3 regions of the Citrobacter europaeus genome follow, and region 3 is predicted to be linked to each of the others. Evidence: predicted binding sites of a transcription regulator. Region 3 holds the regulator's gene; each other region holds the start of a gene.
The links. The regulator LexA, encoded in region 3, represses DNA repair genes until DNA is damaged. The targets are predictions, from matches to a motif close to TNCTGTATGTACATACAGNA.

Region 1 (9,897 bases), 1.3 Mb from region 3:
AATCGCTGATTAATGAGTGTGGATCGTCACGGATGTACGTGCGCAACTTGGCGTAATCCGTGCTGGCATAGCTGTCCGTCCAGCAGATTGGCGCGTCGGGGTTGTGCGCATCTTCGCGAGTGCTGGCAATGTGCAGCCATCGAGAACCTGGCGGGCAGCCAATCATCTGGGACAACTCTATGTCCGCCACAATCTCATCGATTTTCTTGATGACGCGCAGATTGTTTTTGGCCAGCAGCAACAGATCCTCAAGATGCGATAGCGGGTGATTGACGCCGTTCGCCTTAGGTTCGCAAACGCGAGTACCCGCACCTTTACGCCGTGAAATCAGACCTTGCTCTGATAATTCCCTTAACGCCTCACGCATGGTGTGGCGGCTGACCTGCCATGTTTCGCACAGTTCCATTTCCGTAGGAAACAGCGAGCCGGGGGCGAAGCTTCCCACCGCAATTTGCTGCGCCAGTTCACGTGCTATTCGCTTGTACAGAGATTCTTTCATCGCAGTTTCATCAAAATATTAGTGATCTTTATCACGAAAATTTGTACGGACTATTCCCTACATTTCTTATGAATACTATAAATGTCCGTACATTTAAATGTACGGACATTTTGTTATGTCTGGACATTGTGGCGGCGTTTGGGCATTCAACAAACTGCCGTAAACACGCATCTTATCATTATCAGATTTTCCAGGGGGATTTATGGCTTCGAATGTACTTGATTCTGTTCTGTTCAGGGATTCTTTCGGTACACCGGCGATGCGCGCGGTGTTTGACGATCGCGAACTGGTGCGCAAATACGTGGAAGTGGAAGTGGCATTAGCCAAAGCCCAGGCACGCTGCGGTGTGATACCCGAGGCTGCTGCGGTGGAAATTGCTGAAAAATGTAATGCCGACACGCTCGATTTTGATTTATTGCGCCATGAAACCGAAATTGTGGGTTATCCGATCCTACCGCTGGTCCACCAGATTTCTAAACAGGCTGGCGAGTCCGGCGGTTATGTGCACTGGGGGGCAACCACTCAGGACATTATGGACACCGCAGTGGTCCTGCAAATTCGTGATGCTTTTGCGCTCATTGAATCCGATATGGACAAACTCCGCGCCACGCTGGCCGATCTTTCACGCCGCTACCGTGATACGCCGATGGCCGGGAGAACCCATTTACAACAGGCTTTGCCGGTGACATTCGGTTACAAAGCGGCCATCTGGCTGGATATGTTTGAACGCCACGCGGAACGTCTTACCCAGGCGCGTCCTCGTGTATTGGTTGGCGAATTTGCGGGGGCGGCCGGTACGCTGGCATCGCTGGGGGATAAAGGGTTGGCGGTACAAAAAGCGATGATGGAAGAGCTTGGTCTGAATGTTCCAACCTCCACCTGGCACGTCGCGCGTGATGGTTTTGCCGAAGCGGTGAACCTGTTAGCGGTGATTACCGGGTCGCTGGGTAAGATTGCCTACGACGTAATGCTGCTGGCAGCTAACGAGTTTGGTGAGCTGTATGAGCCGTTTGTTAAAGGGCGTGGCGCCAGCAGTACCATGCCGCAGAAACGCAACCCTATTTCCAGCGAGCTGATGCTGGCGTGTGCCAAAGGTGTTCGCCAACAGGCAGGGTTGATGCTTGATGCGATGGTACAAGATCTGGAGCGTGCAACCGGGCCGTGGCATGCCGAATGGATTGCTATCCCGGAAAGTTTCGTTCTCAGCGCGGGGGCGTTGCATCAGGCCAATTTTATGCTGGCGGGGCTGGTGGTCGATGAAGCGGCGATGAAACGTAACCTCGGTATGACCAACGGATTGATTGTGGCTGAGGCAGTCATGATGGGATTGGCCCCGTACATTGGTCGTCAGGATGCACATGACGTGGTGTACGACGCCTGCCGTATCGTCAACGAACAGGGTGGGCGATTGGCTGATGTGCTGAATGCGATGCCCTCTGTCTCTGAACGACTGGACCCACAGTTGATTGAAAAACTGACCGACCCGGCAAATTACCTTGGAATGGCACCGGCGATGGTGGATCAGGTATTAGCAAGATATATGTCGCGGAAATGAACTTTCTCGGGCTAACGGAATAAGGATATTTTTATGTCAACGAATTCTGTCACGGGAAAATCCATTCTGTCGTTCCTGATACCGCTGGCGATAGGCGCGATCGTTTGGTTTTATCCCGTACCTGATGGTCTGACGCCTCAGGCCTGGCATATGTTCGCGATATTTGCCGCGACCATTGCCGCCATTCTTACTCAGCCGCTCCCTTCGGGGGCGGTGATGTTGGTTGCACTTTGTGTGGTTATTTTCACCAAAACATTACCAGAGGCAAAGGCGCTGTCAGGGTTTGCGTCCGGTACGGTATGGCTCATTTTCTGTGCTTACGTCTTGTCTCTGGGGTTTGTAACGTCAGGACTGGGGAAACGTATCGCGTATAAAATGTTATCGCTCTTTGGTGGTAGCAGCCTGGGTATCGCTTACTCACTGGGGGTTTCCGATCTGATTATGGCCCCGGCAATGCCGTCAGTAACCGCGCGGTCCGGGGGCATTATTTTTCCCATCACTCGTTCCATCAATGATGTATTGGGTTCCGCACCAGGGGTTACTGGCAAGCGCATTGGCGATTTCTTAACCATGGTGTGCTTCCAGTTTACGCCGATTACCGGGGCGATTTTCCTCACCGGGATGGCGGCGAATCCGCTGGTAGCCAGTCTGGCTAAATCGTCATTGGGTATAGAGATAACCTGGGGCGGATGGTTTATTTCCGCAGTGGTCCCTGCGATGGTCTGTTTCTGCCTGATGCCACTTCTGGTTTACAAGTTATTGGATCCCGAGCTTAAGCGTACGCCAGAGGCAAAAGCGATGGGTAAACAGGCGCTCGGTGAACTCGGTTCGATGAGCAGCAATGAGAAAAAGGTTGCATTTGGGTTTGTGCTGGCGCTGGTTGGCTGGGGCACTAGCTTGATTACTGGATTGTCTGCCACATCTGTCGGACTGGGGCTGGCTGCTTATCTGTTCGCCTCGGGTGCCGTTAGCTGGAAAAGCCTGCTTAATGACCATGCGGCATGGGATACGGTAATCTGGTTTAGCGTCATAATTAGTCTGGCGACCGGACTTGCCGATCTGGGCTTTATTAAATGGATGACCGTAAAGCTAGGCAGCGGTATTCAAGGGTTTGGCGCGATCGAGTCCTTTATTGTCCTGGGGATCCTTTACATTTACGTCCATTATCTCTTTGCTACGGCTACCGGGCACGTGGCTGCGCTGTATGCCCCTTTCGCGGCCACGGCGATCGCTGCAGGTGCGCCGCCGATGATGGTCGCTATTTGCTTCGGTATCTTTAGTAACCTGATGTGGGGGAATACCGAGTATGGCGGCGGACCTGGCCCTATTTATTTTGCCCAGGGCTATTTTGAACGACCGCGCTTTTACAAGATTAACCTCTGCGTGGTGACGGCAAATGTGATCATCATTTTTGCCGTGGGCATGCTGTGGTGGAAGCTGCTGGGGTACTATTAATTAATCGACACGTTTATTCGGCCTGCAATGAACCTGGCTGTAGGCCGGATAGCATGTAAGCCGCCATCCGGAAATTTAAGTCAAAGCTGCGAAGCGCTTTCCAGAATGGGGGAAAAAGGTACATTCAACGACTGAAATGTGCCACAATAGTGGCTGTTTATACAGTACTTCAGGTTTTCTCATGGCACTAACGGCTGCGTTAAAAGCGCAAATCGCCGCCTGGTATAAGGCGCTTCAGGAACAGATCCCCGACTTTATCCCCCGTGCGCCGCAGCGGCAGATGATTGCTGACGTTGCGAAAACACTCTCCGGGGAAGAAGGGCGACATCTGGCGATTGAAGCGCCGACCGGGGTGGGGAAAACTCTGTCTTATCTGATTCCCGGTATTGCCATAGCGCGTGAAGAACAAAAAACGCTGGTGGTTAGTACCGCCAACGTCGCTTTGCAGGATCAGATCTACAGCAAAGATTTACCGCTGCTACGCAAAATTATCCCTGACCTGCGTTTTACCGCCGCGTTTGGTCGCGGACGCTATGTCTGTCCGCGTAACTTAGCGGCGCTGGCCAGTACCGAACCCAATCAGCAGGATCTACTGGCCTTTCTCGACGACGACCTGACGCCCAATAACCAGGAAGAACAAAAGCGCTGCGCCAGGCTAAAAGGCGATCTCGACAGCTACAAGTGGGACGGGCTGCGCGATCACACCGATATCGCTATCGACGACGGACTCTGGCAACGCCTGAGCACTGATAAAGCCAGCTGCCTGAACCGTAACTGTCACTACTATCGTGAATGCCCTTTTTTTGTTGCCCGCAGGGAGATTCAGGAAGCCGAAGTGGTGGTTGCCAACCACGCGCTGGTGATGGCGGCCATGGAAAGCGAAGCCGTTTTGCCGGAGCCGAAAAACCTGCTATTGGTGCTTGATGAAGGCCACCATTTGCCCGACGTCGCGCGCGATGCGCTGGAGATGAGCGCAGAAATCAGCGCCCCCTGGTACCGACTGCAGTTGGATCTGTTTTGCAAATTAGTGGCTACCTGCCTGGAGCAGTTTCGGCCAAAAACCACGCCTCCGTTGGCGAATGCCGAGCGTCTGAATGGTCACTGTGAGGAACTGTATGAGCTGATTTCCTCGCTCAATAACATTCTTAATCTGTACATGCCGGCTACCCAGGAAGCGGAACACCGCTTCGCGATGGGGGAGCTACCTGCGGAAGTGATGGAGATTTGTCAGCGTCTGGCAAAACTAACGGAAATGCTGCGCGGTCTGGCCGAACTGTTCCTCAACGATCTCAGCGAAAAAACCGGCACTCACGATGTTGTGCGTCTGCATCGGGTTATTTTGCAGATGAATCGGGCGCTGGGCATGTTTGAGGCACAAAGCAAATTGTGGCGGCTGGCATCGCTCGCGCAATCATCGGGCGCGCCGGTGAGTAAATGGGCGACGCGCGAGGTGCGTGACGGGCAGATCCACGTCTGGTTTCACTGCGTGGGGATCCGCGTGAGCGATCAGCTCGAACGACTGCTGTGGCGCAGCGTACCGCATATTATTGTCACTTCCGCCACGCTACGCTCGCTCAACAGCTTCTCGCGTCTGCAGGAAATGAGCGGCCTGAAGGAAAAAGCAGGGGACCGGTTTGTTGCGCTGGATTCACCGTTTAATCACGTTGAACAGGGCAGAATCGTCATTCCGCAGATGCGCTACGAACCGCTAATTGAAAACGAAGAGCAGCATATCGCGGAAATGGCCGCCTATTTCCGCGAACAGCTGGAAAGCAAGAAGCATCAGGGGATGTTGGTACTCTTTGCCAGCGGCCGGGCGATGCAGCGTTTTCTGGAGCACGTTACCGATCTGCGCCTACTGTTGCTGGTTCAGGGCGACCAGCCGCGCTATCGTCTGGTGGAGCTGCACCGCAAGCGGGTGACCAACGGCGAGCGTAGCGTGCTGGTTGGGCTGCAATCTTTTGCCGAAGGTCTGGACTTGAAAGGCGACCTGCTGACTCAGGTGCATATTCACAAAATTGCTTTTCCGCCTATCGACAGCCCGGTGGTGATCACCGAGGGCGAGTGGTTGAAAAGCCTGAACCGCTACCCCTTCGAGGTGCAGAGCCTGCCCGCGGCGTCGTTCAATTTGATCCAGCAGGTAGGGCGACTCATCCGTAGCCATAGTTGCTGGGGAGAAGTGGTTATTTATGATAAGCGTTTATTGACCAAAAACTATGGCAAGCGTTTACTGAATGCGTTACCCATATTTCCGATAGAGCAACCTGCTGTGCCAGACGTTATAGTAAAACCAAAAGAAAAAGCGAAACCCACACGCCGCCGTCGGCGTTAACGACGCGAGCAACAGGCAAGGAGTTAACGATGGATTACCGCAAAATCATTAAAGAGATTGGGCGAGGAAAAAATCACGCGCGTGACCTGGATAAGGATACTGCTCGCGGATTGTATACCCATATGATGAACGGCGACGTACCTGACCTTGAAATGGGCGGGGTACTGATTGCGCTACGTATTAAAGGCGAAGGCGAAGCGGAGATGCTGGGCTTTTACGAAGCGATGCAAAACCACACCATTCGCCTGACTCCGCCGGTAGCGAAACCCATGCCGATTGTCATTCCCAGCTATAATGGCGCGCGCAAGCAGGCGAATTTGACTCCGCTGCTGGCAATTTTACTGCATAAGCTCGGCTTTCCGGTGGTGGTTCACGGCGTCAGCGAGGATCCAACCCGCGTGCTGACAGAAACCATTTTCGAGCTGATGGGAATTGCGCCGACGCTGCATGCCGGGCAGGCGCAGGCAAAGCTGGATGGTCATGAGCCGGTGTTTATCCCGGTGAGCGCGCTGTGTCCTCCGCTGGAGAAACAGCTGGCGATGCGCTGGCGAATGGGCGTGCGTAACAGTGCGCACACGCTGGCTAAATTAGCCACGCCGTTTGCTGAAGATGCCGCGCTGCGTCTTTCCAGCGTGTCCCACCCGGAATACGTTTCGCGCGTGGCGAAGTTCTTCGGCGATATCGGTGGGCGTGGCCTGTTGATGCACGGTACCGAGGGCGAAGTGTATGCCAACCCGCAGCGCTGCCCGCAGATAAGTCTGATAGATTCATCCGGTGTGCGAGTGTTACAGGACCGACAGAGCGAGATGCCTGATGAGCCGGTACCGCTACCGGTAGCAAAAGACCCGGAAACCACCGCGCGCTGGATTGAGCGTTGTCTGGCGGGCAGTGAGCCTGTTCCGGCATCGTTGAAAATCCAGATGGCCTGTTGCCTGGTGGCAACCGGTGAATCCGCCTCACTGGCTGAAGGACTTGCCCGCGTCGAGCAAAGTTTCTAATTAATTTGTTATCCCGACGGGCCATTTACCTGGCCTGTCGGTTCTCTCATTTTAACAACGTGAAATTTCTGCACGTTTATTGACCTCCTGAGCGCCGTGGCGCAGCATAGTTTGTTGAAAAATAAGAAACACAACAAACACGCGACACAACAGGAGATAACAATGAACAGTGGACATCGCTTCCATGTGCCAACGTTGCACGCCTTTATCCAGGCCGTTTTTCATCAGATGGGAAGCAATGAGCAGGAGGCGCGGCTGGTGGCAGATCATCTGATAGCCTCTAACCTTGCTGGTCACGACTCCCACGGCATTGGCATGATCCCAAGCTATATTCGCTCATTCTCACAAGGGCACCTGCAGATCAACCGTCATGCCAAAGTGGTCAAAGATGCGGGAGCGGTGATAACGTTTGACGGCGACTGTGCGTTTGGTCAGGTGGCGGCGCACGAGGCAATCACGCATGGAATCGAAAAAGCGCGCCAGTACGGTATCGCCGCCGTGGCATTACATAATTCGCACCATATTGGACGCATTGGCTACTGGGCGGAACAATGTGCGGCGGCAGGTTTTGTTTCGGTGCACTTTGTGAATGTGGTAGGTATCCCGATGGTCGCACCGTTTCATGGCCGCGATAGCCGTTTTGGCACCAATCCCTTCTGCGTTGTGTTCCCGCGTAAAAATACTTTCCCGTTGTTGTTGGACTATGCGACCAGCGCCATCGCGTTTGGCAAAACCCGTGTGGCATGGCATAAGGGCGAACCGGTGGCACCTGGATGCCTGATTGACGCAAATGGAGTGCCTACGACCGCTCCTGCCGTAATGCAGGTTTCTCCGCTGGGGTCGTTACTGACATTCGCCCAACATAAGGGTTATGCGCTGGCGGCGATGTGCGAAATTATGGGCGGGGCGCTTTCTGGCGGTAAAACAACACATGAAGAAAGCCTGCAGACCAGCGCGGATGCCATCATTAACTGCATGACGACCATCATTATAAATCCTCAACTGTTCGGCGCGCCGGACTGTGATAACCAGGTTGCGGCATTTGCTGAGTGGGTGAAAGCGTCTCCGCATGCTGAAGGTGCCCCGATCCTGTTACCAGGGGAGTGGGAGGTGAATACGCGTGAGGAACGGCTGGAGCAAGGTATTCCGCTGGATGCCGGGAGCTGGAAAGCGATTTGCGAGGCGGCGCTGCAAATAGGGATGCCAGACGTCGTGTTACAGGAGTTCCGTCAACGACTGGAACACTAAGCAAAAAAAAGCCCGTCCAGTGGCGGACGGGCAAACAAAGGGTAACAAACAGGGTCAATGAGGGTTGGAGCATTGGGTCGTACAGGTAATTTCTCGGTTATTTATAGATAACCGCGGTGCCGCTCATTTTATCTTTGCCGATAGCGGAAGTTATGCTGTATCCCGTTGCGCCAGCAGCATTTGCTTTCTCAGCGAGTTTGGCTTCCAGGCCGTCCAGCGTAGTGGCGCCGTCAGCAGATACCACACCAATTTTGTTCATGTTTTGTGCCTGAGTAGAGGAAACCGGCTCGGCAGCGAAAACGCCAAATGACAGGGTAGACAGAGCGATGGCGGCAACAGCAAATTTGATATTTTTCATGATTAATTTCTCGCAGGGTTGTTCTGTTAGTCAGTATTCTTTAAGAAGACGTTGTTTCGTCGATGTGAGAAGTATCACGTTTTTTTATGCGAGATAAAATCGAATAGAATTGACGACATCAATCAAAAAAATTGAATGACAAATAACTTATTGAATATTAATAAATTCGAAAGAGGGATTTACAGTTCTTGTCATTGCGCTTTACAGAGACACCGACAACGGCACATTTTGCTACACAGAGTGCAAAAAAGCGTGCTCGTAAAGGAAATTGTATACGCTAAAGCTTTTGGTAAAGATAAGTCAACGTAGCTGGCTGTCTTTTGAACCTCTGCGATTATATCCTGAAAATGCCGCGCTATGTGAATCTTTATCCTGTTGGCATGTGATGCACAAGCGTACGCCTGGCACGGCCTCACGTCTGGCCTGAGGGATAGGGTTGCCACATTCTTCGCATTCATACAGACTTTCCCCCGTCGGTAATTCACCGCGGGCGCGGGCTACAGCATCTTCAATAGTATTGTTGATCTGTTCGTTAACCGCGTCGTCATTTGCCCATCCGGATGCCATGCTTACCTCCTGCTGATGTCTACAGAATAAGTATAGCGAATGTGATGGCTGAAAAACGACCACGCGTTACCACTATCAGATTTCAGACCATTCGCGCAGCAGGTTATGGTAGAGATTGAGAAGCGAGAGGATCTCGCTACTCTCCCCATGACGTGTTTTCAGGGACTGGATGTTTTTATCCAGTTCAAAAAGCATGGCGCGATTTTTGTCGTCACGGATCATCGACTGGATCCACATAAATGACGCCACACGAACGCCTTGGGTCACCGGCGTGACGCAGTGCAGGCTGCTGGAAGGGTAAAGCACCAGATCGCCCGCCGGCAGCTTTACCGCATGCTGGCCGTAGGTATCATTGACCAGCAGCTCTCCTCCTTCATAATCATCAGGATTACTCAGGAATAAGGTGGCGGAAAGATCTGTGCGCATCCAGCCGTTTTGCGGATGGCTACGCACCGCGCCGTCAACGTGAAAACCGTAAGTCTCGTTGTCCTGGTAGCGATTAAACAGAGGTGTGGAGAGTGTTTTCGGTAATGCTGCGGCGAAGAATAGTGCGCTGCTATTCACCGCAGTTTGTACCGCCTGTTGTAAAACGCCATAACGCGCACTTTGCGTATCCACCTGCTGGTTGTTTTTAACCTGTGCGCCCTGAGCGCCGGTGGTTGCACGGCCATCAACCCAGTCGGCAGCGTCCAACTGTTCGCGAAACCAGGCAACATCCTGCGCTGTCAGAACGCCGGGAATGTGGTACATCATCAGTGTTTCTCCTGAAAGTGGGGCTGACGCCCCACGTAAAAGATCAGAAATGCATATTTGCAGTGAGCAGGAAGGTTCTTGGCTCGCCCGGATGGTAACGGTATCCGCTCTTGTTAATGGAGGATACGTAAT
Region 2 (9,897 bases), 270 kb from region 3:
GTAATGCCCATCCAGCATAGCAGCACGATGGCGACCGGAACCTCAAAAGAGACACCGAAAGCCATAAACAGCGCCATTACGAAACTGAGATAGCTGGCAATGTCCGTCGATACCTGCACGCCTTGCGGAGCCGTGTTGGCCAGAAAACCAAACGCCAACGGAAAGACGACAAAATAGGCAAATGCCATGCCGATGTAGAACAACAACGAACTGGAAACCAGCAGCGGCACAACCAGTCGACGTTCATGTTTATACAAAGCAGGCGCAATAAATGCCCACACCTGGTAGAGGATCACTGGCGCTGACAGGATCAGCGACACCATGAAGGTCAACTTTATTGGGGTAAAGAACGGCGAGGCCACATCGGTGGCGATCATCGTTGCACCCTGCGGCATCTGTTTAATCAGCGGCGCCGCAACCATATGGTAAATGTCGTTGGCAAAGTAAACCAACGCCAGAAAGATCACGATTACCGCAATAATGCAGTTCAGGAGTCGCTTACGCAGTTCAATAAGATGCGTAATGAGCGGTTGGGTATCTTCTACAGCCATGTTTACGGTTTATCACTCGACGAGGGGGAGGATTCGACAACAGGTGCGGCAGCTTTCTTATCTGCATCCATTAACGTTGCGGAAGTGTTTTCCGTTGGCTCTGGCGTTTTAGCACCCGTGGATTCCGGTTTTTGCTCCGGCGAACTGGCCTGGTTTTCTGCGGCGGCAGGGGTAACCCCTTCTCGCTGCGCTTCCGCTTCTTTCACTACCGGGTTATGGATAGTGTGCGCTTCATCGCTCGCTTTCTCAGGATCGTGCACGCTGTAAGAACGCTTCATCGACTCTGCCGCTTCACGCAGCTCATCCATTGAGGCTTTCAGCTCCGGGGTCAGATTTGTCAGGCTCGCTTTCTCTACTTTCTTCAGGCTGTCCTGAAACTCCTGAAGCTTAAGCTCCTGGGTCAGTTCATTCTGAACAGTAGTCGCCAGGGAACGCAAAGCACGAACCCAGCCAGCAACCGTTTTTACCGCTACGGGTAATCGTTGCGGCCCCAGGACGATGAGGCCGATAACGAACACCAATAACAGTTCGCTAAAACCGATATCAAACACGGATTATACCTGCTCTTTATCTTGGCTTTTGGCGTCTTCCTTTTTCACTTCGCCCTGCTTATCGGTGATGGATTTAGCAGTAAAATCAGCGTCCTGGCTGGTTTTATCTTGCTTAGGCTCATCATCACCCATCGCTTTTTTAAAGCCTTTAATCGACGCGCCAAGATCGGAACCGATGGAGCCGAGTTTCTTGGTGCCAAATAGCAGTACAACGATGACGGCAATGATCAACAACTGCCAAATACTGATACCACCCATACATGTTCCTCTGTCATAGATGATGAATTAATAAGGCCGTAGTATACGTTACACGACCTGCCTTGGGCGATGAAAAATTCAGCGCATTTTGCGCCAGCCGATCAACCAGGCTAAGACGCCGCCTGCCATTAACCAACCCGGCATAAGCCCCCACTCAGGACGGCTTACCAGCAGGAATGTTCCACTTAGCAACAATGTTGCGCCAATGCCCAATAAATAACGGGATTGTCCCTGGCGTACATGATTCGCGTGAAGCTCGCGGGCAATCTTATCAACACTGTGCTGTAAATATTTGCCCTGGCGCAAACTGTCATACACCAGTTCAGGTATTTCTGGCATTTTTTCGACCCAGAACGGTGCTTTTTCTTTAAATGCTCTGACAAGCGCCGGAATACCGACCTGATCTTTGATCCAGGACTCGAGGAAAGGCTTGGCCGTTTTCCATAAATCTAACTGCGGGTAGAGCTGTCGTCCGACGCCTTCAACGTACAGCAACGTCTTCTGTAGTAAGACCAGTTGAGGCTGAACTTCCATGTTGAATCGGCGCGCAGTGTTGAACAGATTCAACAGCACATGACCAAAGGAAATCTCCGCCAGCGGTTTTTCAAAAATCGGTTCGCACACGGTACGAATGGCGAATTCAAACTCTTCTACGTTGGTATCCGGCGGAACCCAGCCAGAATCAACGTGCAGTTCAGCAACTTTGCGGTAGTCGCGGTTAAAGAACGCGATGAAGTTTTCAGCCAGGTAACGCTTATCTTCTTTGTTTAAAGACCCCACAATCCCACAATCAATACCAATGTATTTCGGGTTTTCAGGGTGCTCATAACTCACGAAAATGTTCCCAGGGTGCATGTCCGCATGGAAAAAGCTATCGCGGAATACCTGAGTAAAGAAGACCTGAACACCACGTTCAGCCAGCAGCTTCATATTGGTGCCATTCTTCTCAAGCGTGGTGACATCTGAAACGGGAATACCGTAAATGCGCTCCATCACCATCATATTCTGACTGCAATAGTCGGAGTACACTTCCGGGATGTACAGCATTGGGCTGTCTTCAAAATTACGTCGCAGTTGAATTGCGTTCGCCGACTCACGCAGCAGATTCAGCTCATCAATCAACGTTTTTTCATATTCACGGACCACTTCGGTTGGTCGCAGGCGGCGGCCATCTGGGAGCAGACGAGGAACCCAACGAGCAAGGCGGTAGATCAGTTTCAAATCTGCTTTGATTACCGGCAGTATGTCCGGGCGAATAACTTTGATCACCACCTCTTTGCCATTCGATTTCAGTCGCGCGGTGTGAACCTGAGCAATAGACGCAGATGCCAGCGGCGTGATCTCAAAATCATCAAACCATTCCTCAACGGGTAGCCCACCCATCGCCTCTTCGATTTGTTCTTTGGCTCTTTGCCCATCGAATGGGGCAACCCGATCCTGCAATAGCGCTAGCTGATCGGCGATGTGCGGAGGGAAAAGGTCACGACGGGTAGAGAGCATTTGCCCAAATTTGATCCACACCGGGCCGAGTTCCTGCAAAGCGAGCCTCAGCCTTTCTCCCAGCGGTTTGTCTTTATGTCGGTTGGGCATCCAGAACAGCGAGTAGCGCCACAACCGGATCGGCAGCGTGATACGCATTTTGGGGATGAGTTCATCAAGGCCGTAGCTTAAAAAAGTGCGTATGATGAAATAAAGGCGCCGTACTTCACCTGGCGTCATTTGGCCTCCAGTTTTTCCAGCCGTTTAGCCAGGGATTCAACCGCACGCTCAACGGCTGCCGTTTCCTCTGCAAACCATGCAACCTCAAGCGGACCCGGAGCCATACGCCACTCTTCGGTGATCGCTTCGGCAACATAGCGCTGCTGGCGCTGAATGTTATGGCGCAGGAACTTCGCTCCACCACGCAATACTTTGCTAACCCCTTCCGCGACAATATCGCCGGTATAGGGCGCTAACAGTTCTGCGGGATCAAACTCCGCCAGATCGGCCAGTGCGACAAAATTCTGCACGATCTGGATATCGCCCTGAACTTCCAGATCACCGCTGCGGATAAGCGTGGTTAGTTGCTGCCGGTCGCGTAATTTCGGTAACACGCTGGCATGTGTGATTACGGTGCAATCGGCTTCGCCTTCCCATGCCCCCAGCACATCGACCTGGCGCTCACTAAACACCAGCACTAACGGTGTTGAAAATCCTTTGAGCTCAACACGCAGAACTTTGCCCTGTAAGCGCGTTCTGGCTGACTTAAGCGCAGGAGAACGGTACAGAAAGCTGTTGAGCAAATTTTCAACGCCGGCGGTCACTAAGGGTTTTAAAGGCATCCCCAATCTCCTGTCAGAACTTGTAACCACGATGCAGCGCAACGACACCTGCCGTCAGGTTGTAATAATCAACGCTTTCGAACCCGGCATCTTGCATCATAGCTTTTAAGGTGTCCTGATCGGGATGCATGCGGATAGACTCCGCCAAATAGCGATAACTATCTGCGTCGCTTGCCACCATGGAACCAATGCGTGGCAGAACATGGAAAGAGTAGGCGTCGTAAGCTTTGCTCAGCGGTTCGATAATCGGTTTGGAGAACTCCAGCACCAGTAAGCGTCCGCCCGGTTTCAACACGCGATACATGGAGCGTAATGCTTTGTCTTTATCCGTTACGTTACGCAGACCGAAAGAGATGGTGATGCAGTCAAACGTGTTGTCAGGGAAAGGCAGTGCTTCCGCGTTCGCCTGAACGTACTCAACGTTACCCACTACGCCGATATTACGCAGCTTTTCGCGTCCCATTTTGAGCATTGAGTCATTGATATCCGCCAGCACAACTTTGCCGGTTTCGCCTACCATGCGAGAGAATTTTGCCGTCAGATCGCCGGTACCGCCCGCCAAATCGAGAACGGTTTGCCCGCGACGCACGCCACTGCAGTCAATGGTGAAGCGCTTCCACAAACGATGAATGCCAAATGACATTAAGTCATTCATAACGTCATATTTAGACGCCACAGAATGAAAAACGTGGGCCACCATGTCAGCTTTCTGCTCTTTAGCGACGGTCTGAAAGCCAAAGTGCGTCGTTTCTTGTGAATTATCCACCATCTCAGTGCCTGCTCATCCAAAAAATGTTCGAGAAGTGTAACAGATTGGGCCAATTTGCCCTACCCTTCTGCCCGGTTCAACTACCCCAAACGAACTAGTTTGATTGCTGATTTACCGCTTCATCATCAGGGTAAGGTTCATCCTGTTGCGTCTCAGGGACCGAGCGCAAGCGGTATTCTTCATCCTGCGTAGTGGCTTGTTCAGCCAGCTCAGGATTAATCTCGCGCTTAATTTCTACACCTAAACTGCGAAACGCTTCTGCCTGCGACAGGACGTTTCCACGGCCTGAAGAAAGTTTTTTCATCGCCTGTCGGTAGTTATCCTGGGCTTTATCCAGGCTTTGGCCAATTGCCGACATATCATCCACAAACAATCGCATCTTGTCATAAAGTTTGCTGGCCCGATCGGCAATTTGTTGCGCATTACGACTCTGATGCTCGTAGCGCCACAGGTTGGCGATCGTGCGCAACGCCACCAACAGCGTGGTAGGGCTCACCAGCATAATGTTATTTCTAAGCGCTTCGGTAATCAGTTCGGGCTGTCTGTCGAGGGCCAGTAAAAAAGCAGGCTCAACGGGGATAAACATCAGCACATAGTCAAGCGTGCGCAGCCCCGGGAGCTGCTGATAGTCTTTGCGCCCCAGCAAACGAATATGGTTTCGCACCGAGGCAATGTGCTCCTGCAACGCGCTCTCGCGGGTGTATTCATCTTCAGCGTTAAAATAGCGTTCATAGGCGACCAGCGTCATTTTCGCATCGATCACCACATCTTTACCCTGCGGCAGCCGGACGATGACATCAGGCTGCATCCGCGAACGGGCGTCGTTCTCGATACTGACCTGGGTTTCGTATTCATAGCCTTCGCGCAGACCAGAAGCCTCAAGCACCCGCGTGAGTACGACCTCACCCCAGTTGCCCTGCGTTTTGTTATCGCCTTTTAATGCCCGCGTCAGGTTTACCGCTTCCTGCGCCATCTGCGCGTTCAGTTGCTGTAGATTACGAATTTCGTGCGCCAGGGTATGGCGCTCCTGCGCCTCTTTACCAAAGCTATCCTGAACCTGACGTCGAAAACCGTCCAGTTGTTCGCGAAGCGGTGCCAGCAGGCTGTTCAGACTTTGCCGGTTTTGCTCATCTACGCGACGGTTACTGTGCTCAAAAATACGGTTCGCCAGATTTTCAAACTGTTCGCTCAGCCGCTGTTCGCTGTTGATCATCTGGCGGATTTTATCTTCCGCATGCTGCTGCGTCGCTTCCAGCCGGGTGGTGACTTCACGGAGATCGGCTTCGAGAGAGGTGTTGATGCTGTGCAGGCTGCGCAATTCGTTATTGAGGAGTTCGCACTCATCACGCCAGTGAGCTTCCTGAGAAAGCTGCTGGCGGGCGGCGCTTAGCGCAATATCTATTTCACGTCGCTCTTCGATGAGGTCGGCACGGATCCTGTCGGCGTGCGCTTTTGTTGCGAGCCATCCCACCAACAACCCTGCGGCTAACGCCAGCACGGCACTCATCATAATTGAAATATCCACAACGCTCCCCTTACAGCAACGGCTTACCCGCACAAAATAGAATTGTGCTGTATAAACGTCCAGTTTAAAAGGAATTTCCTGCGAGGCACTACGCAAAATAAAAAGGCCGAACGCGTCGGCCTTTTTGAATAGACGGGAGAATTACAGTAAACGACGCGCGGCTTCCACCACGATTTTCACCGCGTGGCTTTCCGTTTGTTTCATCGTTTCCGCATTAGGGATCTCTTGCTGAGTACGGTTCACGATAACACCCGCAACCATACCGGCACGCAGACCCTGGCTTGCGCACATGGTCAGCAACGTCGCAGATTCCATTTCGTAGTTCATGACGCCCATAGACTGCCACTCTTCCATTGAGCCTTTGAAACGGCTCACGACGCGACCAGAGAAGGTGTCATAACGCTCCTGTCCCGGATAGAAGGTGTCAGAAGACGCGGTAACGCCCACGTGAGTGGTAGCGCCGATAGATTTCGCTGCTTCCACTAGCGCGGTGGTGCACTCGAAGTCCGCAACGGCCGGGAATTCCATTGGCGCGAAATGCAGGCTTGCACCGTCCAGACGAACAGATGCAGTGGTAACCAGTACATCACCCACGTTGATATGCGGCTGGATAGCGCCAGTCGTACCGATACGCAGGAAGGTACGAATGCCCAGTTGTGCCAGTTCTTCTACGGCAATAGAGGTGGACGGGCCGCCGATACCGGTAGAGCACACGATCACGGCTTTACCATCCAGCTCAGCACGCCAGGTAGTGAACTCGCGATGAGATGCCAGTTTAACCGGCTTATCCATCAGCGCGGCGATCTTTTCCACACGCTCCGGGTCGCCAGGGACGATAGCAAGCGTAGCCCCTTGTAAATCGTTCTTAGTGAGGCCGAGATGAAAAACATCAGACTTAGACATAAAAACTCCTCTGTGAATCGGTTTTGTCAGAAGAAGCAAAAACACACTTTACCGAAGGCATAAACATATTTTCGTGACAGCCATCACTATGATGTAAATCAATTGCATTCAATTACCATATAATAGTGACGCATATCACATAAATGATGCGATGTAAGGAAGCCTTGCACAAAAGATAGACCGTTTAAGGCAATGTGGTTCGTTGCATGTGTCTATAGTTAACAATGCGCTTTTTGGCTGAATATTTAAGGGTACGGAGAATACCATGACAACACGACAATCTGGCTTTGCACCTGCTGTATCTCCACCGACGTCTACCACGGTCCACACTCCGGATAACGCAATTATCGCCGGGGTAACGTCCATACCGTCACAAGGCGATGATATGCCAGCGTATCACGCACGACCAAAACAGACCGATGGCCCCCTGCCCGTGGTTATTGTCGTGCAGGAAATTTTTGGCATTCATGAACACATTCGTGACGTTTGCCGCCGTCTGGCTCTGGAAGGGTATCTGGCTATCGCACCAGAACTCTATTTTCGCGAAGGCGATCCCAATGACTTTGCCGATATCCCTACGCTACTCAGCGGTCTTGTCGCCAAAGTGCCTGACTCTCAGGTATTGGCCGATTTGGATCATGTCGCCAGTTGGGCATCGCGAAATGGAGGAGATGCCCACCAGTTGATGATCACCGGATTCTGCTGGGGTGGACGCATCACCTGGCTGTATGCCGCACATAATCCGCAGTTAAAAGCGGCGGTGGCGTGGTACGGCAAGCTGGTAGGTGATAAAACCCTCAACTCGCCGAAACATCCCGTTGATATCGCGACCGATCTTAACGCCCCCGTTCTGGGACTGTATGGCGGCCAGGACACCAGTATTCCGCAAGATACCGTTGAAACAATGCGTCAGGCGCTGCGCGCCGCCAATGCAAAAGCGGAAATCGTAGTGTATCCCGATGCCGGACATGCTTTTAACGCCGATTATCGCCCGAGCTATCACGAAGAGTCCGCGAAAGACGGCTGGCAGAGGATGCTGGAGTGGTTCGCGCAATACGGCGGGAAGAAATAAACGTTAATTGCCCGGTGGCAGTAACACCTTACCGGGCCTACAACTGTTGCGATTTCCAATAACCCGGGCAAGCGCCAGCGCTTCCCGGGCACCGAATTACGCCTGACGCAGATTCTGCGCTGCTTTGACCATGTTAGCCAGCGCCGCCCGCGTTTCCGGCCAGCCGCGCGTTTTCAGGCCGCAATCCGGGTTCACCCACAGACGCTCAGCCGGAATACGCTGCTCGGCTTTCTTCAGCAGGGCTTCAATCCACTCCACGCTCGGGACGTTCGGCGAGTGAATATCGTATACGCCCGGCCCGATTTCGTTCGGATAGTCGAACTCTTCAAACGATTCCAGCAGTTCCATATCAGAGCGTGACGTCTCAATGGTGATCACGTCCGCGTCCAGCGCCGCAATGGAATCCATGATGTCATTGAACTCGCAATAACACATGTGGGTGTGGATCTGGGTTTCATCCTTCGCCACCGCCGCGTTAATGCGGAAGGCTTCCACGCCCCACTCCAGATACGCTGCCCAGTCGCTGCGGCGCAGCGGCAGACCTTCGCGCAGCGCCGGTTCATCAATCTGGATGATGCCAATACCCGCCGCTTCCAAATCCGCTACCTCGTCACGCAGCGCCAGCGCAATCTGCTTAGCGATGGTTTCACGCGTCACGTCTTCACGCGGGAATGACCAGCAGAGAATGGTCACCGGCCCCGTCAGCATGCCTTTTACCGGTTTGTCGGTCAGCGACTGGGCATACTTCGCCCACTCAACGGTGATCGCTTCCGGGCGGCTGACATCGCCAATCACCACCGGCGGCTTCACGCAGCGAGAGCCGTAGCTCTGCACCCAACCATTTTGGGTAAAGACGAAACCGTCAAGGTGTTCGCCAAAGTACTCGACCATGTCGTTACGCTCGGCTTCACCGTGCACCAGCACATCGAGCCCCAGACGTTCCTGTTCAACGATCGCTTGTTTGATATGTTCTGCGATACCGGTGCGGTAGTTACCGGCATCCAGGTTGCCCTTTTTGAAGTCCAGACGCAGACCACGAATTTCGGTGGTTTGCGGGAATGAGCCGATAGTCGTGGTCGGCCATGCCGGCAGATTAAAACGGGCACGCTGTGCCTCGGCGCGAACTTGATAAGCGTTGGCGCGCTGGCTGTCCTGGGCGGTGATCGCCGCCAGACGTTTTTCCACTGCGGCGTTGTGCACGCGGGTAGAGTGACGACGCGCCTGGATCGGTGCGCTCCATTCCACAATTGCCGCCGTATCGCCGCTGTTCAACGCATCGCGCAGCAGCGCCAGCTCGCCACATTTTTGCAGCGCGAAGGCAAACCAGCTCTTCACTTCTGCATCAAGGCGGGTTTCCACGCTGAGATCGATTGGGCTATGCAGCAGAGAGCAGGAGGAAGCCACCCACAGGTCACGTTTCCCGACGATATCTTTAATTTGCGCATATTTTTCGCTGAGATCGGCGCGCCAGACGTTGCGACCGTTCACCAGACCCGCTGACAGCAGCCAGTCGGCAGGCAGACGTTTATGCAGCTCGGCGACATCATCTTTGCCGTGCACGAAGTCAACGTGCAGCCCCTGCACCGGCAGCGCGGCAATGGTATCCAGGTTTGGCGTTACGCCTTCGAAGTAGGTGGTCAGTAGCAGCTTCACCTGGCCTTGCAGGGCGTCATAAGCCGGTTTAAAAGCATCCAGCCACGCTTGCGGCAGCTCCAGTACCAGCGCAGGTTCATCAATCTGCACCCACTCAATACCGCGTTTCGCCAACTCAGCCAGCACCTGCTGGTAAACCGGCAGAATATCGTTCAACAGGCTCAGGCGGTCAAACTGTTCGCCCTTCACTTTCCCCAGCCACAGATAAGTTACCGGTCCCAACAGCACAGGCTTCACCTTGTGACCGAGCGCCAGCGCTTCGTCCACTTCATCCAGCAGTTGGGTCCAGGTCAG
Region 3 (9,897 bases):
CAGTTGACCAGTACGAATTTTGGTTTGGTCGACGCGTGAGAGCGAGGCCAGGGAACGCATCATGATCTGTTCTGAGGGCATTTCAAGACTGAAGATAAGAACCGGCTTATCCTGCAACATCGCCGCATTTTCGACGAGGTTCATTGCAAATGTCGTTTTACCCATCGACGGACGCGCGGCGACAATAATTAAGTCTGACGGCTGCAAACCAGCCGTCTTTTTATTAAGGTCGTCATAACCGGTGTTTACCCCGGTGACGCCGTCGTGTGGCTGCTGGAATAACTGCTCGATACGCGCGACGGTTGCGTCGAGCACATCGGTGATATTTTTCGGGCCTTCGTCTTTGTTGGCGCGGCTTTCTGCAATTTTAAAGACGCGGGATTCCGCAAGGTCCAGCAGATCTTCACTGGAACGGCCTTGTGGATCAAACCCAGCTTCCGCGATTTCATTCGCGACCGAAATCATGTCACGAACAACTGCACGTTCGCGGACGATATCAGCATAAGCGCTAATATTCGCCGCACTTGGCGTATTTTTAGATAACTCAGCCAGATAAGCAAAACCGCCGACGCTGTCCAGTTGCCCCTGAACCTCCAGCGATTCAGCGAGCGTGATCAGATCGATGGGTTTCCCCATCTCCTGCAGGCGATGCATTTCCGTGAAGATATGCCGGTGCGGTCGGGTATAAAAATCCTCCGCCACCACACGCTCGGCGACATCGTCCCAGCGTTCGTTATCCAGCATTAAACCGCCCAACACCGACTGTTCCGCTTCAATCGAGTGCGGCGGTACTTTCAGCCCGGCGACCTGGGGATCGCGATCACGAGCATCAGTCTGTTGTTTGTTGAAGGGTTTATTTCCTGCCATAGTGAATGGAGTTACCGAGATAATGATTGGGTCGAAAGATTACCACATTTCTTTTGGAGGAAGCATGGCAACACGTATTGAATTTCACAAGCATGGTGGCCCTGATGTACTCAAGGCTGTGGAGTTTACGCCCGTAGACCCGGCGGAAAACGAAATCCAGGTCGAGAACAAAGCGATTGGGATCAACTATATCGACACCTACATCCGCAGTGGTCTTTATCCACCGCCTTCTCTGCCCAGCGGTCTGGGAACCGAAGCCGCAGGCGTGGTCAGCAAAGTCGGTAGCAACGTGACGCACATTAAAGCCGGCGATCGCGTGGTTTACGCTCAGTCCCCCCTGGGCGCCTACAGCTCAGTGCATAACGTTCCGGCTGATAAAGCCGCCATCCTGCCTAACGCTATCTCGTTTGAACAAGCCGCCGCCTCATTTCTTAAAGGGCTTACCGTATTTTATCTGTTACGTAAAACCTATGAAATTCAGCCTGATGAACCGTTTTTGTTCCATGCTGCTGCGGGCGGCGTCGGTATGATTGCCTGCCAGTGGGCAAAAGCATTAGGTGCGAAGCTGATTGGAACCGTCGGCAGTGCGCAAAAAGCGCAAATTGCGCTGCAGGCCGGCGCATGGCAGGTCATTAACTATCGTGAAGAAAGCATTGCTGAACGAGTGAAAGAGATAACTGGCGGAAAAAAAGTGCGGGTGGTGTATGACTCGGTGGGGAAAGATACCTGGGAAGCCTCGTTGGATTGTCTGCAGCGCCGCGGACTGATGGTCAGTTTTGGCAACGCGTCCGGACCAGTGACCGGTGTAAATTTAGGGATTCTGAATCAGAAAGGTTCGCTATACGTGACCCGTCCCTCTCTGCAGGGTTACATCACCAACCACAACGAATTAACCGAAGCCAGTAATGAGCTTTTCTCATTGATTGCCAGTGGGGTAATAAAAGTGGATGTCGCACCTGGTCAGACATTTGCGCTGCACGACGCACAGCGTGCCCATGAAGTGCTGGAAAGTCGCGCCACGCAGGGATCGAGTTTGCTGATCCCGTAGCCCCCTCATTTCCCCTAAATAATTTAAGCTCCAGGACGGCGGCAATTGAGTGAATCCCCAGGAGCTTACTGGAGTAAGTGACTGGGGTGAATGAAAGCAGCCAACACACCTGGAGTTTGAATTATGACGGGGAAAGAAAGAATTAGGGCTTCCCGCAGGAAGCCCTTTCTTTTTTTAGTTCGGCTGTATGTAGGGTACAGCTCGATGAATTCGTTAACCTGGCAATAGTGACAGATTTGATAATCAATTCCTATTTGGTTCTAAAGGCAATGTTGCAGGTTGTGACGCACCGCTCAATACCTTAGTAAAATCGGCGGTTATTGCGCTGATACTGTGGGACTTTTGGCGCTTTTATCGCCTTGATAACCCACACCACGGCAACGGCCAGCAGCAGCCAGGGAAGCAGTTTAATCATCAAGGCAAATAGTCCGCCTAAAAACATCACTGCCGTAGCTACCACCAATGCGGCCAACACACCCAGCAAAGATACGCCGGTGACCATCAGCATGATAAAAAATCCAATCACAAAAAGTAGTTCCAGCATGGCTCTCTCCCGAAATGAAGTACTCTCCATAGCTTTACAAGAAACATGCCAAAATTAATATATTGATTTATAAAGAAAACGCCCCGCGACAAAGTGCAGGGCGTGGTGAAATTAACTAACTTTTGGCGAAAACTTAACGCTTGTCAGCGACCAGCTTCAGCGCATGTTCCAGAACGTTAATATCTGCCCCAGCTTTATGCGCATTTTCGCTCAGATAGCGACGCCACTGACGGGCCCCTGGAATCCCCTGAAACAGCCCCAGCATATGGCGCGTCACATGCCCCAGATAGGTTCCCTTACTCAGTTCACGCTCAATATACGGGTACATGGCGCGCACCACGGCAACCGGATCGGCATCTTCGGTGGCAGCAGCAAAAATCTCACGGTCAACGGACGCCAGAATACCTGGGTTTTGGTAAGCTTCACGCCCCACCATCACGCCATCCATATGTTGCAGATGAATTTTTGCTTCTTCCAGCGATTTAATGCCGCCGTTAATCGACATCGTCAGATGCGGGAAATCACGCTTTAGCTGATAAACGCGGTCGTAATCCAGCGGTGGGATCTCGCGGTTTTCTTTCGGGCTTAACCCGGATAGCCAGGCCTTGCGGGCGTGAATAATAAACATCTCACATTCGCCGTTGCCAGATACCGTGTTGATGAAATCGCACAGGAATTCGTAGCTGTCCTGATCATCAATACCAATACGCGTTTTCACCGTAACCGGTATCGACACCACGTCGCGCATTGCTTTGACGCAATCGGCGACCAGTTGTGCATTCCCCATCAGACAGGCGCCAAACATGCCATTCTGTACGCGGTCGGAAGGACAACCCACGTTGAGGTTAATTTCGTCATAGCCCCGCTGTTCAGCGAGCTTCGCACACTGCGCCAGTGCTGCCGGATCGCTCCCACCCAATTGTAATGCTACTGGGTGCTCTTCTTCGCTATACGCCAGATAATCGCCTTTACCATGAATGATCGCGCCGGTAGTTACCATCTCCGTATAGAGCAGCGTCTGGCTGGACAGTAAGCGCAAAAAATAGCGACAGTGTCTGTCCGTCCAGTCGAGCATCGGCGCGATAGAAAAACGATGAGCGGGAAAAGCGGTAGACTGAGATTCAGGCAGCATGGCGAATATTCAAGCATCCGGTTAAAAAAGGGGCGCTACTATAGCATAGACCGTTACGATAGTGAGCCACATCCTCGCGGTTATCCCTCCGTAGCCCCCACGCGCGCTATTTACGCCCGGGTTTTCCGTCATGAGAGCCAAAAAACTGCGGCGGATGGTCGACCCAGCGATCCTCGCGCGTAGCCGCATAGACAGGGTTAAGCGGGTAATATATGCGGTTATGTTTTTTATTCGCTTCACCTACGACCAGCAGACGCACCTCTTCACTGGTGTTATTGATAAAGGTGTGACACACGCCGGTGCCCGCCGGGAAACCAACGCTGTCGCCCGGTTCCAGCTTCCATAAATAACCGTTAATCCAGGCCTCAGGATATCCTTCCAGCACATAGATAAACTCTTCCTCATCGCTTTCAGCGTGCGGGTACGACGTGCGCCGCCCCGGCGGCAGGCGTTCATGATAAATACCGAGCCGCCCTAACCCGAGCTTGCGGGCAAGCGGCGCGCCAATCGAAAACAACTCATTGCTGTCGGGATAAGTGGCGTCATCAGCCCCCTCAACTTCTCGCCAGTGGCGAATACAATCGGGTCTTTTCATGTTTATTTTCCAGTATTGCGATGCGTCAGGTATAGCACACCACGGTGGATCTCGGCGTTTTAAGCAGAACATGTTAAAGTAAGGGATTAACCTTCCACGCAAATCGAGGCGCCAAATGGACAAAACCACTACGCAGGAGTTATTGGCTCAAGCTGAAAAACTCTGTGCGCAACGCAACGTGCGACTTACGCCACAACGCCTCGAAGTGCTGCGCCTGATGAGCCTGCAGGAAGGCGCAATTAGCGCCTATGACCTGCTTGACCTGCTGCGGGAAACCGAGCCACAGGCGAAACCGCCGACCGTGTATCGTGCGCTCGACTTTCTGCTGGAACAAGGGTTTGTGCATAAGGTGGAATCCACCAACAGCTATGTGCTTTGCCACCTGTTCGATCAGCCAACCCACAGTTCCGCAATGTTCATTTGCGATCGCTGTGGCGTGGTAAAAGAAGAGTGTGCGGAAGGCGTGGAAGACATCATGCATACGCTGGCGGCAAAAATGGGCTTTGCCCTGCGGCATAACGTTATTGAAGCCCACGGGCTGTGCCCGGCCTGTGTGGAGGTTGAGTCATGCCGTCATCCTGGCGAATGCCAGCATGACCATACGATTCAGGTGAAGAAGAAAGTTGGGCGCTAGATAAGGAGGAGAGCGTACATCCTTGTACTCTCAGGAGGGAGGGGTTAATTACCAGCGGTAATCATTACGTTTTTCCCAATCATTAACTTCTTTTTCCGCCTGATCTTTCGCGTAACCGTAACGCTCCTGGACTTTACCGACCAGTTGGTCACGTTTACCTTCAATGACCGTCATATCATCATCGGTCAGTTTGCCCCATTGCTCTTTCACTTTACCTTTAAACTGCTTCCAGTTGCCGCCGACTTCGTCTTTATTCATCATCAAGTCCTCATCGTTAGGTTGTGAATAGCGAGAGTGCCATGTCCAGACACATGCTGTTTTTGCTGGACGTGAGAATAAGTGTAGTCAGGGATTCTGGGTTTTATTTACTATTCGGAATTTTTAACCATCCTGCTCAGGCGAACCAGGTTCCATTACGCCAGTGGCGTCGCCAGATAATGGCCAGTGAAAGCCCACGCAACGTGAGGAAAACGCTTAATGCCAGCCACAAACCATGATTTCCAAGCCACGGTAAAGCGAGCAGCGTTAATGCGAATCCCGCTGCGGCAACGGCCATACTGTTACGCATTTCTGCAGCCCGCGTCGCGCCAATAAACATCCCGTCGAGCAGATAACACCACACCCCCACCAGCGGCAAAACCACCTGCCAGAAGAGATAGCGATCGGCCAGCAGTTGGATCTGCGGCAGCGAGGTCAGCAGCGCCACAATCTGCTCGCCAAACAGGGCATAAACCAGCGAAAACAAAATAGCCACAATACCGGACTGTCGACAGGCCGCCCGCCAGACATCCAGCAACTGGCTACCATCTCGCGCCCCATAGGCCTGACCCGAATGCGCTTCCACGGCATAGGCAAATCCGTCCAGCGCGTAGGCGGTAAAAGTCAGCAAGGTCATCAGAACGGCATTAACCGCAATGATATCGCCTCCCAGACGCGCACCCAGCACCGTGATAGCGCCAAAACAGAGTTGTAGCAGCAGCGAGCGCAGCATGATGTCGCGGTTGAGCGCCAACAAACGACGGAAGTTGCCACGCCACGCCTGCTTCAGCATTGCCAGTGAAATGCCACGCATATGCAGGACTTTACGTACCATCATCAGGCCAATCAGCAGGGTGGCATATTCGGCAATCACCGTCGCCAGCGCCGCTCCCTGCACGTTCATATGCAGGCCCATCACCAGCCATAAATCGAGTACGATGTTGAGAATATTACCGACGATCAACAGGATAACCGGCGCACGCGCATACTGAACGCCAAGCAGCCAGCCGAGCAGCACCAGATTCGCCAGAGACGCGGGTGCGCTTAACCAACGGATTTCCAGGAAACGTCGGGCCTGCTCCAGTACCGCTTCACTTCCCCCGACAATATGCAGAGCCAGATCGATAATCGGTGTACGAAACAGTGCGATAAGCAGCCCCGCTCCCAGCGCCAGCATTAGCGGCTGCACCAGCGCGCGCGCCAGCGCCTGCGGATTTTTCGCGCCAAATGCCTGCGCGGTAAGACCTGTGGTACTCATGCGCAGGAAAAGCAGCAACATAAAGAGAAAACTGGTCGCCGTGGCGCCAACCGCAACGCCGCCAAGATAGACTGGGCTATCCAGATGACCAATCACAGCGGTATCCACCAGTCCCAGCAGGGGAACGGTGATATTGGAAAAGATCATCGGTAAGGCGAGGTGCCAGAGTGCTTTATCAGAAGAGGTAAAGAAAGGCATACAGGAGAGCCTGGAAGAAGTTAGAGGTACTGAAAAAAATGTTGTCCATGCCCAACAAGCGCAGCGCCATCGGGCACGTTGCCGGATGGCGACATAAACGTCTTATCCGGCCTACAGGGCATTAACAGAAAATTACAGCCATTCACCGTTACGAATAACGCCTACCGCCAGTCCTTCGATAGTGAAGTTTTGCTCACGCAGGTCGACAACGATGGGTTTAAATTCGCTGTTTTCTGGCAAGAGTTCAACCTTGTTGCCCTGTTTTTTCAGGCGCTTAACGGTGACTTCGTCATCGATACGGGCAACAACGACCTGACCGTTACGCACGTCCTGTGTTTTATGCACAGCGAGTAAATCACCGTCCATAATACCGATATCTTTCATCGACATACCACTAACGCGCAGCAGAAAATCGGCGTTCGGTTTGAACAGTGAAGGATCGACCTGGTAGTGGCCTTCGATGTGCTGCTGCGCCAGCAGTGGCTCACCTGCAGCCACACGCCCAACAAGCGGTAACCCTTCTTCTTCTTCCTGCAGCAGTCGAATACCGCGCGATGCACCGGATACAATTTCCAGCACCCCTTTACGCGCCAGCGCTTTCAGATGTTCTTCAGCAGCGTTTGGGGAACGGAACCCCAAACGCTGCGCGATCTCCGCACGCGTCGGTGGCATACCTGTCTGGCTGATGTGATCCCTAATGAGATCAAACACCTCTTGCTGCCTGGCCGTTAACGCTTTCATTCCGCCCCCTGGGTGTATATACAGTTATGCTGTGAGTATATACAGCTAAAGGTGATTTTGGAACCGCAAACTGCACAAAAAACAGGAGATTTATGCAGTTGTGGAATCTTTATCGCAAATGCGACCACAACAGGATGCCCCAGGTGATCAGAGCGACAAAAATAGACAGCAATACCGCCGCCGACCCCATATCTTTTGCCCGACCGGAAAGTTCGTGATACTCAGAGCCAATACGGTCAACCACCGCCTCAATCGCACTGTTGAGGATTTCAACGATCATCACCAGCATCACGGAACCAATCAACAGCACGCGGGTAATGGCATCGACGTCCAGCCAGCAGGCGATGGCTACGCCCAACAGGACGGCAACGCTTTCCTGACGGAATGCCGCCTCATTGATCCATGCGGCGCGAAAACCTTTCCAGGAATAGCCTGCAGCTTTGATAATTCGGGTGAATCCAGTGGTATTATTGGCCATCAAAAAGAACCTTTTTACATTATTAGCGTCAATGTCATTGTAACGTTACCCCGTTTGTTTCAGGGTGTGGCAAAGCAGCGCGAAGTATGACGGGATACCACAGAAATTAACTAAACTTTCTGATATCCTTGCAGCGCATTTGCATTATTAACCAGAGGCTTTACATCGTTTATGTCCGGCTGGCCACGAATTTACTACAAATTACTGAATTTACCATTAAGCGTCCTGGTAAAAAGCAAGTCTATTCCGGCAGAACCTGCCCCGGAATTGGGACTCGATACTTCTCGTCCCATTATGTACGTCTTACCGTACAATTCAAAAGCAGACTTGCTGACGCTGCGTGCCCAATGTCTGGTGCACGATCTCCCCGATCCCCTGGAACCGCTGGAGATAGACGGAACTCTGCTGCCGCGCTACGTGTTTATTCACGGCGGCCCGCGTGTGTTCACCTATTACACGCCGAAAGAAGAGTCCATCAAGCTGTTCCATAACTATCTCGATCTGCATCGCAGCAATCCAGACCTGGATGTGCAGATGGTGCCGGTTTCGGTGATGTTTGGCCGTGCGCCAGGGCGTGAAAAAGGCGAAGTCAATCCGCCGCTGCGCATGCTGAACGGTGTACAGAAATTCTTTGCTGTGTCCTGGCTGGGACGCGACAGTTTTGTCCGCTTCTCCCCGTCAGTCTCCTTGCGTCGCATGGCGGATGAACACGGTACGGATAAGATCATTGCTCAGAAGCTGGCTCGCGTGGCGCGCATGCACTTTGCTCGTCAGCGTCTGGCCGCAGTTGGCCCGCGCCTCCCTGCCCGCCAGGACCTGTTTAATAAGCTGCTGGCCTCAAAAGCTATCGCTCGCGCGGTAGAAGACGAAGCGCGCAGTAAAAAAATCTCCCACGAAAAAGCGCAGCAAAACGCCATTGCGCTGATGGAAGAGATTGCCGCCAACTTCTCCTACGAGATGATCCGTCTGACCGACCGTATTCTGGGCTTTACCTGGAACCGGCTGTATCAGGGGATTAACGTTCACAATGCGGAGCGTGTCCGTCAACTGGCGCACGATGGGCACGAAATCGTGTATGTCCCGTGCCACCGCAGCCATATGGACTATATGCTGCTGTCGTACGTTCTGTACCACCAGGGTCTGGTTCCGCCGCACATCGCTGCCGGTATCAACCTGAACTTCTGGCCAGCGGGTCCGATTTTCCGCCGTCTGGGCGCATTCTTTATTCGTCGTACCTTCAAGGGTAACAAGCTCTATTCCACCGTTTTCCGCGAATACCTGGGCGAACTGTTCAGCCGCGGCTACTCGGTTGAGTATTTTGTCGAAGGTGGCCGTTCACGTACCGGTCGTTTGCTCGACCCGAAAACCGGCACGCTGTCGATGACTATTCAGGCGATGCTGCGTGGCGGAACGCGTCCGATTACCCTCGTACCGATCTACATCGGCTATGAGCACGTAATGGAAGTAGGCACCTACGCCAAAGAGCTGCGTGGCGCGACGAAAGAAAAAGAGAGTCTGCCGCAAATGCTGCGTGGCTTAAGCAAGCTGCGTAATCTGGGTCAGGGCTATGTCAACTTTGGTGAACCAATGCCGTTGATGACTTACCTTAACCAGCACGTGCCGGAGTGGCGTGAATCGATTGATCCTATCGAGTCTATCCGCCCAGCCTGGCTAACGCCGACGGTGAATAACATTGCCGCCGATCTAATGGTGCGCATTAACAACGCAGGCGCGGCCAACGCCATGAACCTGTGCTGTACTGCGTTACTGGCTTCCCGCCAGCGCTCTCTGACCCGTGAACAGCTGACCGAGCAGCTTGACTGCTATCTCAGCCTGCTACGCAATGTGCCGTACGCGGCAGATGCTACAGTTCCTGCGCAGAGCGCCAGTGAATTGATCGATCACGCCTTGCAGATGAACAAGTTTGAGGTCGAGAAAGACACCATCGGCGACATCATCATTTTGCCGCGCGAGCAGGCGGTATTGATGACCTACTACCGCAACAACATTGCGCATATGCTGGTTCTGCCTTCGTTGATGGCAGCCATCGTGACTCAGCATCGTCGTATTTCACGCGCCGCGCTACAGCAGCATATTGATGCGCTGTATCCGATGCTGAAAGCGGAGCTGTTCTTACGCTGGGA

Region 1: a site for LexA is predicted at 3,657-3,676, ahead of dinG (ATP-dependent DNA helicase DinG). Genes of this name have one in related genera too.
Region 2: a site for LexA is predicted at 6,021-6,040, ahead of rmuC (DNA recombination protein RmuC). Genes of this name have one in related genera too.

What each region holds. Positions count from the first base shown of each region.
Region 1 covers NZ_CP148084.1:3,396,778-3,406,674, reverse strand. The annotation lists gene WHR59_RS16110 (GntR family transcriptional regulator) at 1-499, opposite strand, end outside; gene WHR59_RS16105 (class-II fumarase/aspartase family protein) at 702-2,054, shown strand; gene WHR59_RS16100 (DASS family sodium-coupled anion symporter) at 2,088-3,509, shown strand; gene dinG (ATP-dependent DNA helicase DinG) at 3,691-5,841, shown strand; gene ybiB (DNA-binding protein YbiB) at 5,871-6,839, shown strand; gene WHR59_RS16085 (malate/lactate/ureidoglycolate dehydrogenase) at 7,002-8,087, shown strand; gene ybiJ (DUF1471 family protein YbiJ) at 8,185-8,445, opposite strand; gene WHR59_RS16075 (DksA/TraR family C4-type zinc finger protein) at 8,746-9,012, opposite strand; gene ybiX (PKHD-type hydroxylase YbiX) at 9,088-9,765, opposite strand; gene WHR59_RS16065 (catecholate siderophore receptor Fiu) at 9,809-9,897, opposite strand, start outside.
Region 2 covers NZ_CP148084.1:4,997,939-5,007,835, forward strand. The annotation lists gene tatC (Sec-independent protein translocase subunit TatC) at 1-551, opposite strand, end outside; gene tatB (Sec-independent protein translocase protein TatB) at 554-1,102, opposite strand; gene tatA (Sec-independent protein translocase subunit TatA) at 1,106-1,360, opposite strand; gene ubiB (ubiquinone biosynthesis regulatory protein kinase UbiB) at 1,439-3,079, opposite strand; gene ubiJ (ubiquinone biosynthesis protein UbiJ) at 3,076-3,681, opposite strand; gene ubiE (bifunctional demethylmenaquinone methyltransferase/2-methoxy-6-polyprenyl-1,4-benzoquinol methylase UbiE) at 3,695-4,450, opposite strand; gene rmuC (DNA recombination protein RmuC) at 4,545-5,975, opposite strand; gene udp (uridine phosphorylase) at 6,117-6,878, opposite strand; gene WHR59_RS23440 (dienelactone hydrolase family protein) at 7,144-7,950, shown strand; gene metE (5-methyltetrahydropteroyltriglutamate--homocysteine S-methyltransferase) at 8,047-9,897, opposite strand, start outside.
Region 3 covers NZ_CP148084.1:4,730,594-4,740,490, forward strand. The annotation lists gene dnaB (replicative DNA helicase) at 1-867, opposite strand, end outside; gene WHR59_RS22160 (quinone oxidoreductase) at 932-1,915, shown strand; gene pspG (envelope stress response protein PspG) at 2,217-2,459, opposite strand; gene dusA (tRNA dihydrouridine(20/20a) synthase DusA) at 2,593-3,591, opposite strand; gene WHR59_RS22175 (cupin domain-containing protein) at 3,698-4,186, opposite strand; gene zur (zinc uptake transcriptional repressor Zur) at 4,302-4,820, shown strand; gene WHR59_RS22185 (CsbD family protein) at 4,869-5,078, opposite strand; gene dinF (MATE family efflux transporter DinF) at 5,215-6,534, opposite strand; gene lexA (transcriptional repressor LexA) at 6,667-7,275, opposite strand; gene WHR59_RS22200 (diacylglycerol kinase) at 7,385-7,753, opposite strand; gene plsB (glycerol-3-phosphate 1-O-acyltransferase PlsB) at 7,925-9,897, shown strand, end outside.